3 regions of the Streptomyces melanosporofaciens genome follow, and region 3 is predicted to be linked to each of the others. Evidence: riboswitches for the same ligand, from Rfam matches in the RefSeq annotation. Region 3 holds a riboswitch; each other region holds the start of a gene.
The links. A riboswitch is a leader RNA that binds a small molecule or an ion and turns the genes downstream of it on or off. The one in region 3 is predicted to bind cobalamin.
Positions count from the first base shown of each region.

Region 1: another riboswitch for cobalamin. It lies ahead of BLV72_RS36265 (hypothetical protein); the one in region 3 lies ahead of metE (5-methyltetrahydropteroyltriglutamate--homocysteine S-methyltransferase).
Region 2: another riboswitch for cobalamin. It lies ahead of BLV72_RS23040 (ribonucleoside-diphosphate reductase subunit alpha); the one in region 3 lies ahead of metE (5-methyltetrahydropteroyltriglutamate--homocysteine S-methyltransferase).

Region 1 covers NZ_FNST01000002.1:7,897,445-7,902,692, forward strand. Annotated here, with positions in the region: gene BLV72_RS36260 (NAD-binding protein) at 68-2,143, shown strand; cobalamin riboswitch at 2,204-2,381, shown strand; gene BLV72_RS36265 (hypothetical protein) at 2,451-2,834, shown strand; gene BLV72_RS36270 (FAD-binding dehydrogenase) at 2,991-4,796, shown strand; gene BLV72_RS36275 (hypothetical protein) at 4,909-5,248, shown strand, end outside.
Region 2 covers NZ_FNST01000002.1:4,665,099-4,670,346, reverse strand. Annotated here, with positions in the region: gene BLV72_RS23060 (helix-turn-helix transcriptional regulator) at 1-105, shown strand, start outside; gene BLV72_RS23055 (IPT/TIG domain-containing protein) at 151-1,077, opposite strand; gene BLV72_RS23050 (hypothetical protein) at 1,541-1,828, shown strand; gene BLV72_RS48020 (DUF7196 family protein) at 1,869-2,033, shown strand; gene BLV72_RS23045 (GNAT family N-acetyltransferase) at 2,137-2,643, shown strand; cobalamin riboswitch at 2,797-2,956, shown strand; gene BLV72_RS23040 (ribonucleoside-diphosphate reductase subunit alpha) at 3,093-5,248, shown strand, end outside.
Region 3 covers NZ_FNST01000002.1:8,709,268-8,714,515, reverse strand. Annotated here, with positions in the region: gene BLV72_RS39895 (endo-alpha-N-acetylgalactosaminidase family protein) at 1-1,012, shown strand, start outside; gene BLV72_RS39890 (helix-turn-helix domain-containing protein) at 1,170-2,084, shown strand; gene BLV72_RS39885 (hypothetical protein) at 2,274-2,483, shown strand; cobalamin riboswitch at 2,620-2,841, shown strand; gene metE (5-methyltetrahydropteroyltriglutamate--homocysteine S-methyltransferase) at 3,006-5,248, shown strand, end outside.

The sequences.
Region 1 (5,248 bases), 810 kb from region 3:
GGGGCGCCCCGGCCGCCCGCCCCCGGTGCCCAACTCCCCTGGGCAGCCCACCAGGTACGGTCTGATCATGACCGCCGGAGCGCGGGTGCCGGCCGCCGGAGACCGCGGCCGCCGTATCCCGCCCGGACGACCCACGGCATCACGGACCAACGGGGGGCTTCGCCGTCGTGTTCTCCACCTCCACCTCCGCCCCGCCGACCCCCTCGGGGCGGCCCATATGGTCGTGTGCGGTGACGACGCGCTCGCCCACCGCCTCGCCGCCGAGCTCCACTTCGTCTACCGGACACGGGTGACGGTCGTCATCCCCGGCGGCGCCCCCTTGGCGGACCCGGCCGGGCAGCGCATGGCCGGATGGCGGTCGGGCGGCCGTGCCTCCGCGCTCTTCGGCCGGTTCAGCGCGGCCGTCGGACGGGTCCCGCTGCCCCGGCAGACCGCGGACGATCCCGCTCCGGAGGGGGGAGTGCGGGTCATGGAGGTCCCGGCGCTGGACGAGGAGGTGCTGACCGAGGCGGGTGCGCAGCATGCGACGGCCCTCGCCCTGGTCCATGACGACGACGAGGCCAACATCCACGCCGCCCTCCGCGCCCGCCGCCTCAACCCCCGGCTGCGCCTGGTGATCCGGCTCTACAACCGCAAGCTCGGCCAGCATCTGGAGGAACTCCTCGACGAGGCGGCGCGGGTGGCCGATCCCGGTATGGACCCGGCGGAGCTGGACGCCACCACCACCGTACTGTCGGACGCCGACACGGCGGCCCCCGCCCTGGCGGCCACCGCCGTCGCGGGCACCAGCAAAGTCCTCCAGGCCGACGGGCTGCTGCTGCGCGCGGCCGAGCGCACCCCGCCCGGCCCCGACGAGGTGGCCCGCCCGGGGCTGTGCACCCTCGCCCTGCTCTCGTCCACCACCAGCGACCCCGGCGGCAGCGAGGGCTCGGACAGCAGCGGGGACGAGGGGCCCAAGCTGCTGCCCGGAGACGAGGAGGTGGCCGCCGCCACCGGGCGCGACACGGTGGTGCTCGAGGCCGTCTCCGCCACCGGCCCACCGCTGCCGCCGCGGCGGCTCGGCACCCGCAGACTGCCCCTCGCCTCGCTGTTCTCCCGTCGGCTGCGCTGGTCCGTCGCCGGAATGGCGATCGCAGTCCTCGCCCTCACCATCGCCTCCTGGCAGCTCACCGGTGCCGGTCTGCTCCGCGCTGCCTACCTCACGGTGCTGGACGTGCTGGCGATCGACGACCCGGCGCTGGACGAGCCGACCGGGCGCAAGGTCCTCCAACTGCTGTCCGGGCTGACCGGACTGCTGATGCTGCCCGTCCTGGTGGCCGCCGCGCTCGAAGCGCTGGGCACCTTCCGCACCGCCTCCGCGCTGCGCCGCCCTCCGCGCGGCCTCTCCGGCCATGTCGTGCTGCTCGGGCTCGGCAAGGTCGGCACCCGGGTCCTGGCCAGACTCCGGGAGATGGACATCCCCGTGGTGTGTGTGGAGGAGGACCCCGGGGCGCGCGGCATCCCGCTGGCCCGCAGGCTGGGCGTGCCGACGGTCATCGGCGATGTCACCCAGGAGGGCGTCCTGGAGGCCGCCAAGATCCAGCGGGCGCACTCCCTGCTCGCCCTGACCAGCGTCGACACCACCAACCTGGAGGCGACGCTGTACGCCCGCTCGGTCAAGCCCCGGCTGCGGGTGGCGCTGCGCCTGTACGACGACCGCTTCGCCACCGCCGTCTACCGCACGCTGCGCGCGGCCCATCCGCGCGCCCTCACCCGCAGCCGCAGCGTCTCCAGCCTGGCGGCCCCGGCGTTCGCCGGAGCGATGATGGGACGTCAGGTCCTCGGCGCCATACCGGTCGAGCGCCGGGTGCTGCTCTTCGCCGCCCTGCATGTCGCCGGGCATCCGCAACTGGAGGGGCGTACCGTCGCCGAGGCGTTCGCACCGGGCGCCTGGCGGGTGATCGCACTGGACGCGGCGGAACCGGCCGACCGGCAGCGCGACCTCGCCGCGGCGCCTCCCTACGACGGCGCCACCCAGGCGCCCTCCCTGGTGTGGGATCTGCACCCCGGCTATGTCCTGCGGCCGCACGACCGGGTGGTGCTGGCCGCCACCCGCCAGGGCCTGGGCGAGATCCTCGCGGGGGCGGCGGCCGGCCGGAACTGACGTCCAGCCGCCCGTGGCGCTCCTGGGAGCGGGGGCCACATGGTGCGGCGGTGCCCGGGATGCGATGATGCCGGGCGACGAAGGCGACGGCGGAACGAGGAAGCCGGTGTGAATCCGGCGCGGTGCCGCCACTGTGATCGGCGAGCGGATCCCGAACAGGCCACTGCCCGTACGCGCGGGTGGGAAGGCCGGGACGAGCATCGACCCGAGAGCCAGGAGACTCACGCGGTCGCCTCCTCGACGGGGTGTGTCGATGTGCGGCTCCGCCGCGTGGGGGGCGGACTTCCCCGGAGGAGGGCGATGCGCCATGCCTGTCAGGCCGACCGACCCGGTGCCATGCCGGGTGACCGTATGCCGGGACTGCTGCTGCGGCAGCCCCAAGGTGACCGGAATCGACCATGCGGCGCAGATCGCGCGGCTGCGTGAGGAAGCGCCCGTACGCGTCTCCGCGTGTCTGGACGTCTGCGATCAGGCCAATGTGATCGTGGTGCAGCCATCGGCGGCCGGACGTGCCGCCGGGGGCAGGCCGGTGTGGCTCGGCCTGGTCAACGGCACGGACGCGACAGAGGACATCGTGGCGTGGGTGACGGCGGGCGGCCCCGGTGTGGCACCGCTGCCCGACATCCTCGATCTGTACGCCTTCTCGCCACGGCGGCGCGCCTCGCCGGAGCCGTCATCCGGCGGGCGCTGACCGGCCGAAGTCCCCCACGGCTTCCGGGAGTTGCTCATTGAGAGCAGGAGTCTGGCGGCCCCGCATCCCGTGGGCTACCGTCGGTAACACGTTGCCGTCGCGGCAACCCCCTTCGCATCTCCCGCACCCTCCGAACCCCCTTCCGGAAGGCAGCCCATGGAGAACTCCACAGAGAATGCCGCCTCGCTCGCCGGGATCAGCCGCCGCCGCGCCCTGACGGCGGCGGGCGGTGTGCTCGCCGGCGCCGCGCTCGCCCAGGCGGCGGGCCCGGCCTTCGCCGCCTCCGGGGCGTCCTCGGACGCGGACGCCATCGTGGTCGGCGGCGGGCTCGCCGGGCTGGTCGCCACGGCGGAACTGGCGGCCGCGGGACGCAAGGTGCTCCTCCTCGACCAGGAGCCCGAGAGCAACCTCGGTGGCCAGGCGTTCTGGTCCTTCGGCGGCCTGTTCTTCGTCAACTCCGAGGAACAGCGGCTGATGGGCATCAAGGACACCCACGAACTGGCCTGGCAGGACTGGCTCGGCACGGCCGGCTTCGACCGCGGCGTCTCCGATCCCGGCGGCCAGGATTACTGGGCCCGAAAATGGGCCGAGGCGTACGTGGACTTCGCCGCCGGGGAGAAGCGGTCCTGGCTGCACGGGCTCGGCGTGCAGTGGTTCCCGATCGTCGGCTGGGCCGAGCGCGGCGGCGGCCTCGCGGACGGGCACGGCAACTCGGTGCCGCGTTTCCATGTCACCTGGGGTACCGGTCCGGCGGTGGTCGAGCCGTTCGAGAAGAAGGTGCGGGCCGCCGCGAAGGACGGGCGGGTGACCTTCAAGTTCCGGCACCGGGTGGACGATCTGGTGGTCACCGGCGGTGCCGTCACCGGGGTCAGCGGCGCGATCCTGGAGCCGAGCGATGCCGCCCGTGGCAAGCCCACCTCGCGCAATATGGTCGGCCACTTCGAGCTCAACGCCCCGGTGGTGATCGTCACCTCGGGCGGTATCGGCGCCAACCACGATCTCGTACGGCGGAACTGGCCCGACCGGCTCGGCTCACCTCCGAAGTTCATGGTCACCGGCGTCCCGGCGTATGTGGACGGCCGGATGCTCGCGATCACCGAGAAGGCAGGCGGACGGATCGTCAACCCCGACCGCATGTGGCACTACACCGAGGGCCTCAGAAACTACGACCCGATCTGGCCGGGCCACGGCATCCGCATTCTCCCGGGCCCCTCGTCGATGTGGTTCGACGCGAAGGGCAAGCGCTTCTCCACCCCCGACATCCCGGGCTACGACACCCTGCACACCCTCGGGACGATCACCGCCACCGGCTATGACTACTCCTGGTTCGTCACCACCCAGAAGATCATCGCCAAGGAGTTCGCGCTCTCGGGCTCCGAGCAGAACCCGGACCTGACCAACAAGGACATCCTGCAGCTCCTCTCCCGCATCTGGCAGACACCCGAGCCGATCCAGCGGTTCCGGGACAAGGGCGAGGACTTCGTCGTCGCCAACACCCTGCCCCAACTGGTCGCGGGCATGAACAAGTTGACCGGCGACAACCTGATCGATGTGGCGGACCTCACCCGGCAGATCGAGGCCCGCGACCGCGAGATCGCCAACCCGTACACCAAGGACGTCCAGGTCATGGGCATCCGCAACGCGCTCGCCTACCCCGGGGACACGCTCAGCCGCACCGCCTCCGCGCACCGGATCCTGGACCCGTCCGCCGGACCCCTGATCGCCGTGCGCCTCAACATCCTCACCCGCAAGACCCTCGGCGGCCTCCAGACCGACCTCACCGGCCGCGTCCTGGACGCCTCCGGCAACCCGATCACCGGCCTGTACGCGGCCGGTGAGGTCTCGGGCTTCGGCGGCGGGGGAGTGCACGGCTACCGCTCCCTGGAGGGCACCTTCCTCGGCGGCTGCCTGTTCTCGGGCCGCGCCGCGGGCCGTGCGGCGGCGGCCGCGACCGCGACCTGAACCGGCGGGTGCGGCGGCGGTGGCGCACCGGGCACATGGCAGACTCCTCCTGCGATCCGCGGGCGGCCGGGAGCATCCCCGGCCCATGAAGTCGCTGGGCAGGGGAGGGTGCATGGGCGGGGACGATCCGCATATCCATGTCGAGTCGAAGGTGGTCCGAGGCGTCGCCGCCGTCCGCGACATGATGGCGTCCACCTTCGGGCTGGCCGGTGACCTGCCGAGCCGCATCGCCACCGGATGCGGGCTGCGGGCGCCGTACGCGATGACCTCTCCGCGGCCGGAGAACGTCACCTGCCTTGCCTGCCGTGAGTACGCGCGGCTGGAGCATCTGCGCTTCGCGGACGAGCTCGAACGGCTGGGGCGGATGCCCGGATCGACCATCAGCACGGACCAGGCGAAGCTGGCCGCGGACCGGCATCGCGACCTCGCGAAGCGGTTTTCCGCCGCGGAGT
Region 2 (5,248 bases), 4.0 Mb from region 3:
GTCTTCACGGCCACACCCGGCACGGAGAGCTACGAGAAGCTGCAGGTCCTGGAGGTCATCGGCACTCAGCAGCTCGAACGGACGTCGCCGGTCACCGGGCCCTGACGGAAGGGGGCCCGGTGACCGGCGCGGTTCGGCCGGATGTGCGCGTCAGACGTAGAGGAAGCCGCCGGGGACGGTGACGGTCCCGGTGGCCGTCACGAGCGTGACGGTCGCGGTGCCGGGCACCCCGGGCGGGGTGACGCCGGAGACCGTGGTGGCGGTGGCGACCACACCGGTGGCGGGGACGCCGTTGAACAGCACGCCCAGCACGCCGCCGAGGTTGGTGCCGTTGATGGTGAACGGGGTGCCGCCGGCGGCGGGTCCGGTGGTGGGCGTGATGGTGGTGGGCACCGGGGCGGGCGGTGCGACGAAGTAGGTGAAACCGCCGGGGACGGTGGTGGTGCCGCCCGGGCCGCTCAGCACGACGGCGACGTTGCCGCCCGCGGGCGGGCCCGGCGGGGTGATACCGATCAGGCTGGTCCCGCCCGGGTTGATGGTCAGGATGGCCGACGGGACCCCGCCGAAGGTGACACTGGTGACGCCGGTCAGATTGGTGCCCGTGATCAAGTACAGGGTGCCGCCGGTGGTCGGTCCCACGGTCGGGGTGATGGAAACGGCGGTGGGCGGCGTCGGCGCCACATAGGTGTACACCTGGCTGTTGCTGGTGCCGGCCGTGGTGGTGACCAGGACCTGGACGGACCCGGGCGCGTGCGGCGGGGCTATCACCACGACGATGTCGTTGGTGGGATTCCCCGGCCACCCGCCACCGCCCCAGCCGCCGCCACCCCAGCCGCCGCCCCAGTCACCATCCCAGCCGCCGCCACCGGAACTGCTCTGGCTGACGATCTGGGCGGGCACGCCGCCGAAGGTCACGCTGATCACGTTGCGCAGGTTCTGACCGTTGAGCTGGACGAGGTTCCCACCGGCGGCGGGGCCCGAGTTGGGCACCACGGACAGCAGCAACGGCGGCCCCACCTGCGACGGGGGCCAGTTGGCCGCAGTGGGGGCGGCGGTCGCGAGAGCGGTCGAGGTCATGGTTGTTCCTCCCGGGAAGGGTTGGGGTGATATGCGCCGACGGCATGCCGATGTCGTGGGCAAGCCGCTGGTCAACGCCTCGTCGTCGCCGCGCGGTCGAGGCAGGCCGGCACCGGAGGAACGGAAAGCCGCCGGGCGGCCGGTCAGGGCGCGGGATCGATGCGCCGGATGAGGGCGGAGCTACGGGACGAACGTCCGGCTCCTGGATGGCCTACGAGGTATGAGGCACCCTCGGCGGCACGTTTCCAGTTATCCACGCCCACCCCCGTCGCTCAAGGTTCCGGGGCTGCCATCACTCGTTTGGCGCATCTGGGCGCGCCTGGCGGCGAGCTTGTATGACAAGCGCTCCGCTATTCGGGGGAACGCGCGGCCGGAGTATGGCCTGCCGTCCTCCACCGTGCCTCTAATGAGTGACATCGGCAGTGCCAGCCCGTGCGGGACCACCCGGGGAGGGAGCGATCCGATGAGCCTCGCCGCATTCCTCCTCGCCCTCGGCACCACCTGCCGTATCACCCGCTTCATCACCAAGGACACGCTGGCGGCGGGGTTCAGAACCTGGGTCGCCGACCGCTTCGGCGACGACTCCCGGCCCTCCTACCTCGTCAACTGCGGCTGGTGCACCAGCACCTGGGTCGCCGGCGCCATCGCCGTCTACGCCTCCTTGCTGCACACCACCGCGTGGTTCCACCTCCCGGCGACCGCCCTGACGCTCTCCTACCTCGCCGGGGTCGCCTCGCGGTGGCTGGACTGACACCGACCCGTACTGGACTCGAGGGAAAGGAACGGCAGCCATGGCCTGCAACTGCGGCGGAGGGGCACGTGCCCCGCGACCCGTTGTCGTCTATGAGTTGACGCTGCCGGACGGCACGGTCCGGCGCTATTTCACCTATCAGGAGGCCGACGCCGCCAATAAGCGCGCGGGCTCCACCGGAGTGATCAACACCGCCGTCCAGTGACGGCGAGGCCCGGCGAGTGGCGGTGAGGCCCGGCGAGTGACGGCGAAGACCGGGGCCGGACAATGACGGCCCCGCTGTCAGTGGTGTGCGGCAGACTGCGGCCATGGACATCACGATCAGGCGCGCGCGGGACGAGGAACTGGACGCAATCGGCGAGCTCACCGCGCAGGTGTATCTCGGGGACGGGCTCCTGGACTTCGGGGACAGTGATCCATATCTCACCACCCTGCGCGACGCCCGGCGCCGGGCCGCCGAGGCCGAGCTGCTGGTCGCGGCGGACGCGGCGAGCGACGAGGTGCTGGGGGCCGTGGCGTTCGCGGTGTACGGCGGGGGGTATGCGGAGCTGGCCCGGCCCGGCGAGGGCGAGTTCCGGATGCTGGCCGTGCGGCCGCAGTCGCGGCGGCGCGGGGCGGCCGAGGCACTGGTGCGCGCCTGCCTGGACCGGGGTCGCGCGCTGGGACTGCGGCGGATCGTGATCAGCAGCCAGCAGTCCATGACCGCCGCCCACCGGCTGTACGAGCGGCTGGGATTCGTGCGGGCCCCGGAGCGGGACTGGTCGCCGATAGCCAAGTCGGACCTCACCCTGTGGGCGTTCACGGTGGAGCTGTGACGACCGGCGGCGCGCGCCCCGGGCCGGGGGCTCGCGCGCGCCCACGGGCTCGCGTGCACGCCCCGCCACGGGCCGCCACGGGCCCCAGGTCACGGGCCACCTCCGGAACGCATTAGCACATTCATGCGAAACTCCGCACCTCGCGACACAAGATATGGGGGTGGGTGCGTCGGCCGACACAAGATGTATGCTCGTCCTCGCTGTCGCCGCAGGGGAATCCGGTGGGAATCCGGAACTGTCCCGCAACGGTGTACGTGTGCGCTTATGCGGCGTGCCCGTAAGTCCGAGCACCTGCCGACGGCCCTGTGTGAACACGTCCCCCGGCCTCGAGGGTTGGGCCGATGGACGCTGCGTGGAGTGCCTGACGTACGAGGAGTGCGGCAGCGGCATGCCCGTACGCGCCCATCGCACCCCCTCGTGGCCCCGGCCGAGCGAGGGAGAGCACCTCAGTGACCATCGCGCCCGCAGATCCGGTTTCAGAGCAGGCGGTTTCTCAGGCAGCGCACGACGCGCCCGGAACCGCCCTGCTCCGGACACTTACCGGACTCACCGCCGATCTGCCCGCCACCGACCCCGGCAAGGTCGCGGCCGCCGCCCTGCGCGGCCGCCATCCCGGCTCGGACGAGGCGGAGTTGCGTGGCCTGGCGACCGAGGCGGCGGCCGGGCTGATCGCCGAGGAGCCGGAGTACTCGCGGCTGGCCGCGCGGCTGCTGGCGCTCACCATCACGGAGGAGGCGGCCGGACAGGGCGCGGTCTCCTTCTCCACCTCCGTCCAGGTGGGCCACCGCGAGGGCCTGCTGGCCGACTCCACCGCGGAGTTCGCCGCCGCCCACGCCGCACGGCTGGACGCGCTGGTGGAGCGGGCCCTGGCCGACGGCGCCGACAAGCGCTTCGGGTACTTCGGACTGCGCACCCTCTACAGCCGCTATCTGCTGCGCCACCCGATCACCCGTCAGGTGATCGAGACCCCACAGCATTTCCTGCTGCGGGTGGCCTGCGGGCTCGCCGAGGACCTCTCGGAGCGGGCGCTGGACGAGGTGGCCGAGCTGTACCGGCTGACCAGCACGCTGTCGTATCTGCCCAGCTCCCCCACGCTGTTCAACTCCGGCACCCGGCATCCGCAGATGTCGTCCTGCTATCTGCTGGACTCGCCGCTGGACGAGCTGGACTCGATCTACAACCGCTACCACCAGGTGGCACGGCTGTCGAAGCACGCGGGCGGCATCGGCCTGTCCTACTCCCGTATCCGGGCGCGCGGTTCGCTGATCCGGGGCACCAACGGGCACTCCAACGGCATCGTGCCGTTCCTGCGCACGCTCGACGCCTCGGTGGCCGCCGTCAACCAGGGCGGCCGGCGCAAGGGCGCGGCCTGCGTCTATCTGGAGACCTGGCACGCGGACCTCGAGGAGTTCCTGGAGCTGCGGGACAACACGGGCGAGGAGGCCCGCCGCACCCACAACCTCAACATCGCCCACTGGATCCCGGACGAGTTCATGCGCCGGGTCGAGGCGGACGCCGACTGGTCGCTGTTCTCCCCGGTCGACGCGCCCGCTCTGGTGGACCTGTGGGGCGATGAGTTCGACGCCGCGTACCGCAAGGCCGAGGCCGAGGGGAAGGCCGTCAAGAAGGTCCCGGCGCGGCAGTTGTACGCCCGGATGATGCGCACCCTCGCGCAGACCGGCAACGGCTGGATGACGTTCAAGGACGCCGCCAACCGCACCGCCAACCAGACCGCCGAGCCCGGCAGGGTCGTCCACTCCTCGAATCTGTGCACCGAGATCCTGGAGGTCACCAACGACGGCGAGACCGCCGTGTGCAACCTCGGCTCGGTCAACCTCGCCGCGCACCTGGACGAGGACGGGCAGCTCGACTGGGAGCGCCTCGACGCCACCGTCCACACCGCCGTGACCTTCCTCGACCGAGTGGTGGACATCAACTTCTACCCCACGGACGAGGCCGGTGCCTCCAACTCCCGCTGGCGGCCGGTGGGCCTGGGCCTGATGGGGCTGCAGGACGTCTTCTTCCGGCTGCGGCTGCCGTTCGACTCGCCCGAGGCCAAGGCGCTCTCCACCCGGATCTCCGAGCGCATCATGCTCGCCGCGTACGAGGCGTCCTGTGAGCTCGCCGAGCGCCACGGCCCGCATCCGGCCTGGTCCGAGACCCGCACAGCGCGCGGTGTGCTGCACCCGGACCACTACACGGACGCGGTGGCCACCTGGCCGGAGCGCTGGGAGGCGCTGCGCACCCGGATGGCGAAGTCCGGGATGCGGAACTCGCTGCTGCTGGCGATCGCGCCGACCGCGACCATCGCCTCCATCGCGGGCGTCTACGAGTGCATCGAGCCGCAGGTCTCCAACCTCTTCAAGCGCGAAACGCTCAGCGGGGAGTTCCTGCAGGTCAACTCCTATCTCGTGGACGACCTCAAGAAGCTGGGCGTCTGGGACGCCCAGACCCGTGAGGCGCTGCGCGAGTCCAACGGCTCGGTCCAGGAGTTCTCCTGGGTGCCCGCGGACGTACGGGACCTGTACCGCACTGCGTGGGAGATCCCGCAGCGCGCCCTGATCGAGATGGCGGCGGCCCGCACCCCGTACCTCGACCAGAGCCA
Region 3 (5,248 bases):
GCTGCGCTCCCGGGCCCGCGCCCAGGCGGACCCCGGCTGGGGCGAGGGCACCCCGCTGTACGACCCCGGTTTCCACTCCGGATCGCTGCGCGGCTGGCAGACCACGGGTCCGGCCACCGTCGAACGCAGCACACTCGGCGACTACGAACTGGTCGTCGGCGAGGGCGCGGCCGCCACCGTCGGCCGGCGACTCGACCGGCTGGCCCCCGGTGGCTATGTGGCCTCCGTCCAGGTGGAAGTGGGCGCGAAGGCCGGTGAGCGGCGGCGGGCCGCGCTGCGGGTGCACACCGCCGACGGCGTCACCGCGGAGAACTGGACCGAGACCTCGACGGCCGTCAACCACATGGCCGCCGACCGTAAACACGGCACCCGTTTCCAGCGGATGTTCACCTTCTTCACCGTCCCCGAGGGCGGCGGACCGGTCACCCTCACCCTGGCGGTGGCCGAGGGCGGCGCCCGGGTCCGTTTCGACCGGCTGCGGGTGGTGCGGGCCCGGCGCACGACGAAGCCCGGCACTCTGGTGTACGAGGACTTCGAGCGGGTGCCGCAGGGCTGGGGACCGTTCGTCAAGGGCGACGCGGGCGGGGTGACCGACCCCCGCACCCATATCGCCCAGCGGCACGCCCCGTTCACCCAGGCCGGATGGAACGGCAAGGTGATCGACGATGTACTCGAAGGCGGCCAGTCCCTCAAGTCACGTGGCGAGAACGCGGGTCTCGTCTACCGCACCGTGCCCCACACCGCCCGCTTCCGCCCGGGGCGGCGTTACCGGGTGAGCCTGACGTACGCCAACGAGGCGGCCGGTCAGTACGCATGGATCACGGCCGTGGACGAACCCGGACCGCGCGAACTGGAGCGCACCCCCCTGCCCGCCGCCACCGGGCGGGCCACCCACCGCTACACCGTCACCGCGCCCGCGGACGGCGAGATGTGGGTGGGGCTGCGGAAGACCGGTGACAGCGGTACCGCGGAGTTCACGCTCGACTCCTTCACCGTGGAGGAGCTGGACTGACGCGGCGGGGGGAGCGGGGCGGACATACCTTTGCCGCCCGGCTCCCTCCCTCCTCCCCCGGTAAGCCCCCGCCAGGCTCCCCTCCCCTTGGCGGCCGGGCAGTCCGTGGACGAAGATCGGCGAGTGATGGGACACAGCCGACCGGAGGGGACCGCGGATGTATCACACCTGGATGCGGTACTTCACGCCCAGCCCGGCCCATCACCGGCTCGGTCTGGTGTGTCTGGGTGTCGGCCTCCAGCACGGCGTACTGCCCGTGGTCGGCCCGCGTGTCCTGGACCACCATGTGGCGGTGGTCATCAGCGCGGGCCGCGGATGGTTCCGCGGCGCGGACGGCCGCCGCCGCACCGTTACCGCGCCCGCGCTGCTCTGGCTCACCCCCGGGGTCACCCACCACTACGCCCCGGACCCGGACACCGGATGGGACGAGGCGTTCGTCGACTTCACAGGACCGGCCACCGCCGCCTACGCCGACCTGGGCTATCTCGACGCGGACGGCCCCGTGGTCGCGCTCACCGACACCGCCACCGCCCGTACGGCCATCGGCCGGATCGCCCGCGCCGCGCGCCAGGGCAATCCGTTCCTGGAGGTCGAGACCGCAGCCGCCGTCCATGAACTCCTCGTCGCCCTCCGCCGCGTCCGCGCCGACACCGGCGCCGACGGACATCCGGTGCTCCAGGCCCTGGCCCGGGACGCCTTCCAGCCGCTCTCGGTGACCGAACACGCCGCCCGGCACGGCATGACACCGGCCGAACTGCGCACCGCGGTACGGCGCGGCGCGGGATGCAGCCCCAAGGACTACCTCCTCGGCATCCGGCTGGGCCGCGCCAAGGAACTCCTCGTCGGCACCGAACTGCCGGTGGCCGCCATCGCCCGCCGCGTCGGCTACGACGATCCCGCCTACTTCAGCAGGCTGTTCGCCCGCCGGGTGGGCACGGCACCGGTCCACTTCCGCGAGCAGCAGTGCCGCTCGGTCCCCGGCGGCTTCACCGACCGCATCCCCGACCCGAGCCGCCCACCGACGATCCCGCCCTCCGCACCGGCGGACGACGGACGGCGCGGCGGCGGCTGACCGGCGGCGGATGACCGCAGGCGGCTGACCGCAGGCGGCTGACCGGACGCACGCCTTGGGCCGGCCGGACGGCTGCGGGGGGTGGCTTCCGCCATTGGGGGGACGGTGCGCCGCGATTGCCCCACCAAAGGGGCACCATGCATGCGAAGCCGGTCATATCCGGCGGCAGATCCCCAGCAAGGAGTTCCCATGCGTATCCGGACCGCCCTGTCCACACTCGCCCTCACCGCCGCGTCCCTCGCCGTCGGCGCGGGCGGCGCCCTCGCGGACGACGCACCCGATATGACCGTCAACAACTCCAGCAGCACGACCTTCCCCGGCGTCTGCGCCAGCAACCAGTTCTCGTTCGTCACCGTCCCGGTCAATCTGGCGGGCGGGTCGGACTCCGGCGCGTGCTGACCCGCTGATCTCGCTGATGGACGGGGTGCGGCCGGTGCACGGCCCGGCGGCACCGGCCGTAGCCTCGGCCATCGCGTGTTCCACTTCACCCTCCCGAATACCGGACCGACCCCCGCACACCGCCGGACGGCCCCGTAGGCTGGCTGGTGCAGCTGGTTCGCCCCGTCCGCCAGGCGGGACGCGTCGTAAGAGGGAACCCGGTGGGAATCCGGGACTGCCCCGCAGCGGTGAGCGGGAACGACCGCCGTCATACGCACTGGGTCCGGTAGAGGGGCCTGGGAAGCGACGGCCACTAGGTGTCCTCCCTCAAGAGGACGCGCCCGTGAGTCCGAAGACCTGCCATCTGCCCGCGTACGGACGACTCGTGCGCGGACACCCGGTGACCTCGAGGGCGGGTCGGCGAACATTCCGGTCGGACGACCGCGCGCATGCCGCGCGAGGCCGTGGCGTCCGGTCTGTCACCCTTCGCGCTCTCCTCCCGTCGCCGGGATCTCAGGGATTCATCTCGCGAAGGAGATCTCCGTGACCACCAAGTCCGCAGCCGCGGCAGCACGGGCCACCGTGTACGGCTACCCCCGCCAGGGCCCGAACCGGGAACTGAAGAAGGCGATCGAGGGCTACTGGAAGGGCCGCGTCACCGCCGACGCGCTCCGGGCCACCGCCGCCGAACTGCGCCGCACCACTTGGCGGCAGCTCGCCGGGGCGGGCATCGACGAAGTTCCCACGGGGGACTTCTCGTACTACGACCATGTGCTGGACACCACTGTCATGGTCGGCGCGATCCCCGACCGTCACCGGGACGCCGTCGCCACCGATCCGCTCGACGGCTACTTCGCGATGGCGCGGGGCACACAGGACGTGGCGCCACTGGAGATGACCAAGTGGTTCGACACCAATTACCACTACCTGGTTCCGGAGCTGGGTCCGGACACGGTGTTCGCGGCCGACTCCGCCAAGCAGGTCGCGGAGCTGACGGAAGCCCTCGGCCTCGGTCTGGCGGCGCGGCCGGTCCTGGTCGGGCCCGTCACCTACCTCCTCCTCGCCAAGCCCGCCCCCGGCGCGCCCGCGGACTTCGAGCCACTCACCCTCCTGGACCGCCTGCTTCCGGTGTACGCCGAGGTCCTGGCCGATCTGCGGGCGGCCGGTGCCGAGTGGGTGCAGCTCGATGAGCCCGCCCTGGTCCAGGACCGCACGCCGGCCGAACTGAACGCCGCCGGCCGCGCCTACCGCGATCTCGGTGCCCTCGCCGACCGTCCGAAACTGCTGGTCGCCTCGTACTTCGACCGCCTGGGCGAGGCCCTGCCGGTGCTGGCCAAGGCCCCGGTCGAGGGGCTGGCGCTGGACTTCACGGAGGCCGCCGCCGCCAATCTGGACGCGCTGGCCGCCGTCGGCGGGCTGCCCCGCAAGCGGCTGATCGCCGGTGTCGTGGACGGCCGCAACATCTGGGTCAACGACCTGGAGAAGTCCCTGGCCAGGCTCGGCACCCTGCTGGGACTGGCCGACCGGGTCGATGTGGCCGCCTCCTGCTCGCTGCTGCACGTCCCCCTCGACGCGGCGGCCGAGCGGGACATCGCACCGCAGATCCTGTGCTGGCTGGCCTTCGCCCGGCAGAAGACCTTGGAGATCGTCACCCTCGCCAAGGGCCTGGCCCGCGGCACCGACACGATCACCGCCGAACTGGCCGCGAACCGGGCCGCCCTCGCCTCCCGCGCCAACTCCCCCATCACCCGCGACCCGGCCGTCCGCGCCCGCACCGGCGCGGTCACCGAGGCCGACACCCGCCGCGCCCAGCCGTACGCCGAACGCGCCGCGGCCCAGCGCGCCCACCTCCGCCTGCCGCTGCTGCCGACCACCACCATCGGCTCCTTCCCGCAGACCGGTGAACTGCGCACCGCCCGCGCCGACCTGCGCGGCGGCCGGATCGACACGGCCGGGTACGAGGAGCGCGTCAAGGCCGAGATCCAGGAGGTGATCTCGTTCCAGGAGCAGACCGGCCTGGATGTGCTGGTGCACGGCGAGGCCGAGCGCAACGACATGGTCCAGTACTTCGCCGAGCAGCTCACCGGCTATCTCGCCACGCAGCACGGCTGGGTGCAGTCCTACGGCACCCGCTACGTCCGCCCGCCGATCCTGGCCGGTGACATCTCCCGCCCCGAGCCGATGACGGTGCGCTGGACGGCCTATGCCCAGTCGCTCACCGACCGCCCGGTCAAGGGCATGCTCACCGGTCCGGTCACCATGCTCGCCTGGTCCTTCGTCCGCGACGACCAGCCCCTCGGCGACACCGCCCGCCAAGTCGCCCTCGCCCTGCGCGACGAGGTGGGCGACCTGGAGGCGGCCGGGACCTCGGTCATCCAGGTGGACGAACCCGCCCTGCGCGAGACCCTTCCGCTGCGCACCGAGGACCGGCCCGCCTATCTGTCGTGGGCGACCGAGGCCTTCCGCCTCACCACCGGCGGCGCACGGCCCGGCACCCAGATCCACACCCATATGTGCTACGCCGAGTTCGGCGACATCGTCCAGGCGATCGACGACCTCGACGCCGATGTCATCAGCCTGGAGGCGGCCCGCTCCCATATGCAGGTGGCCCGCGAGCTGGCCGCCCATGGCTATCCGCGCGAGGCCGGGCCCGGTGTGTACGACATCCACTCCCCGCGTGTGCCCAGCGCGCTGGAGGCGGCCGAACTGCTCCGCACGGGCCTCAAGGCCATCCCCGCCGAGCGGCTGTGGGTCAACCCCGACTGCGGCCTGAAGACCCGCGGCTG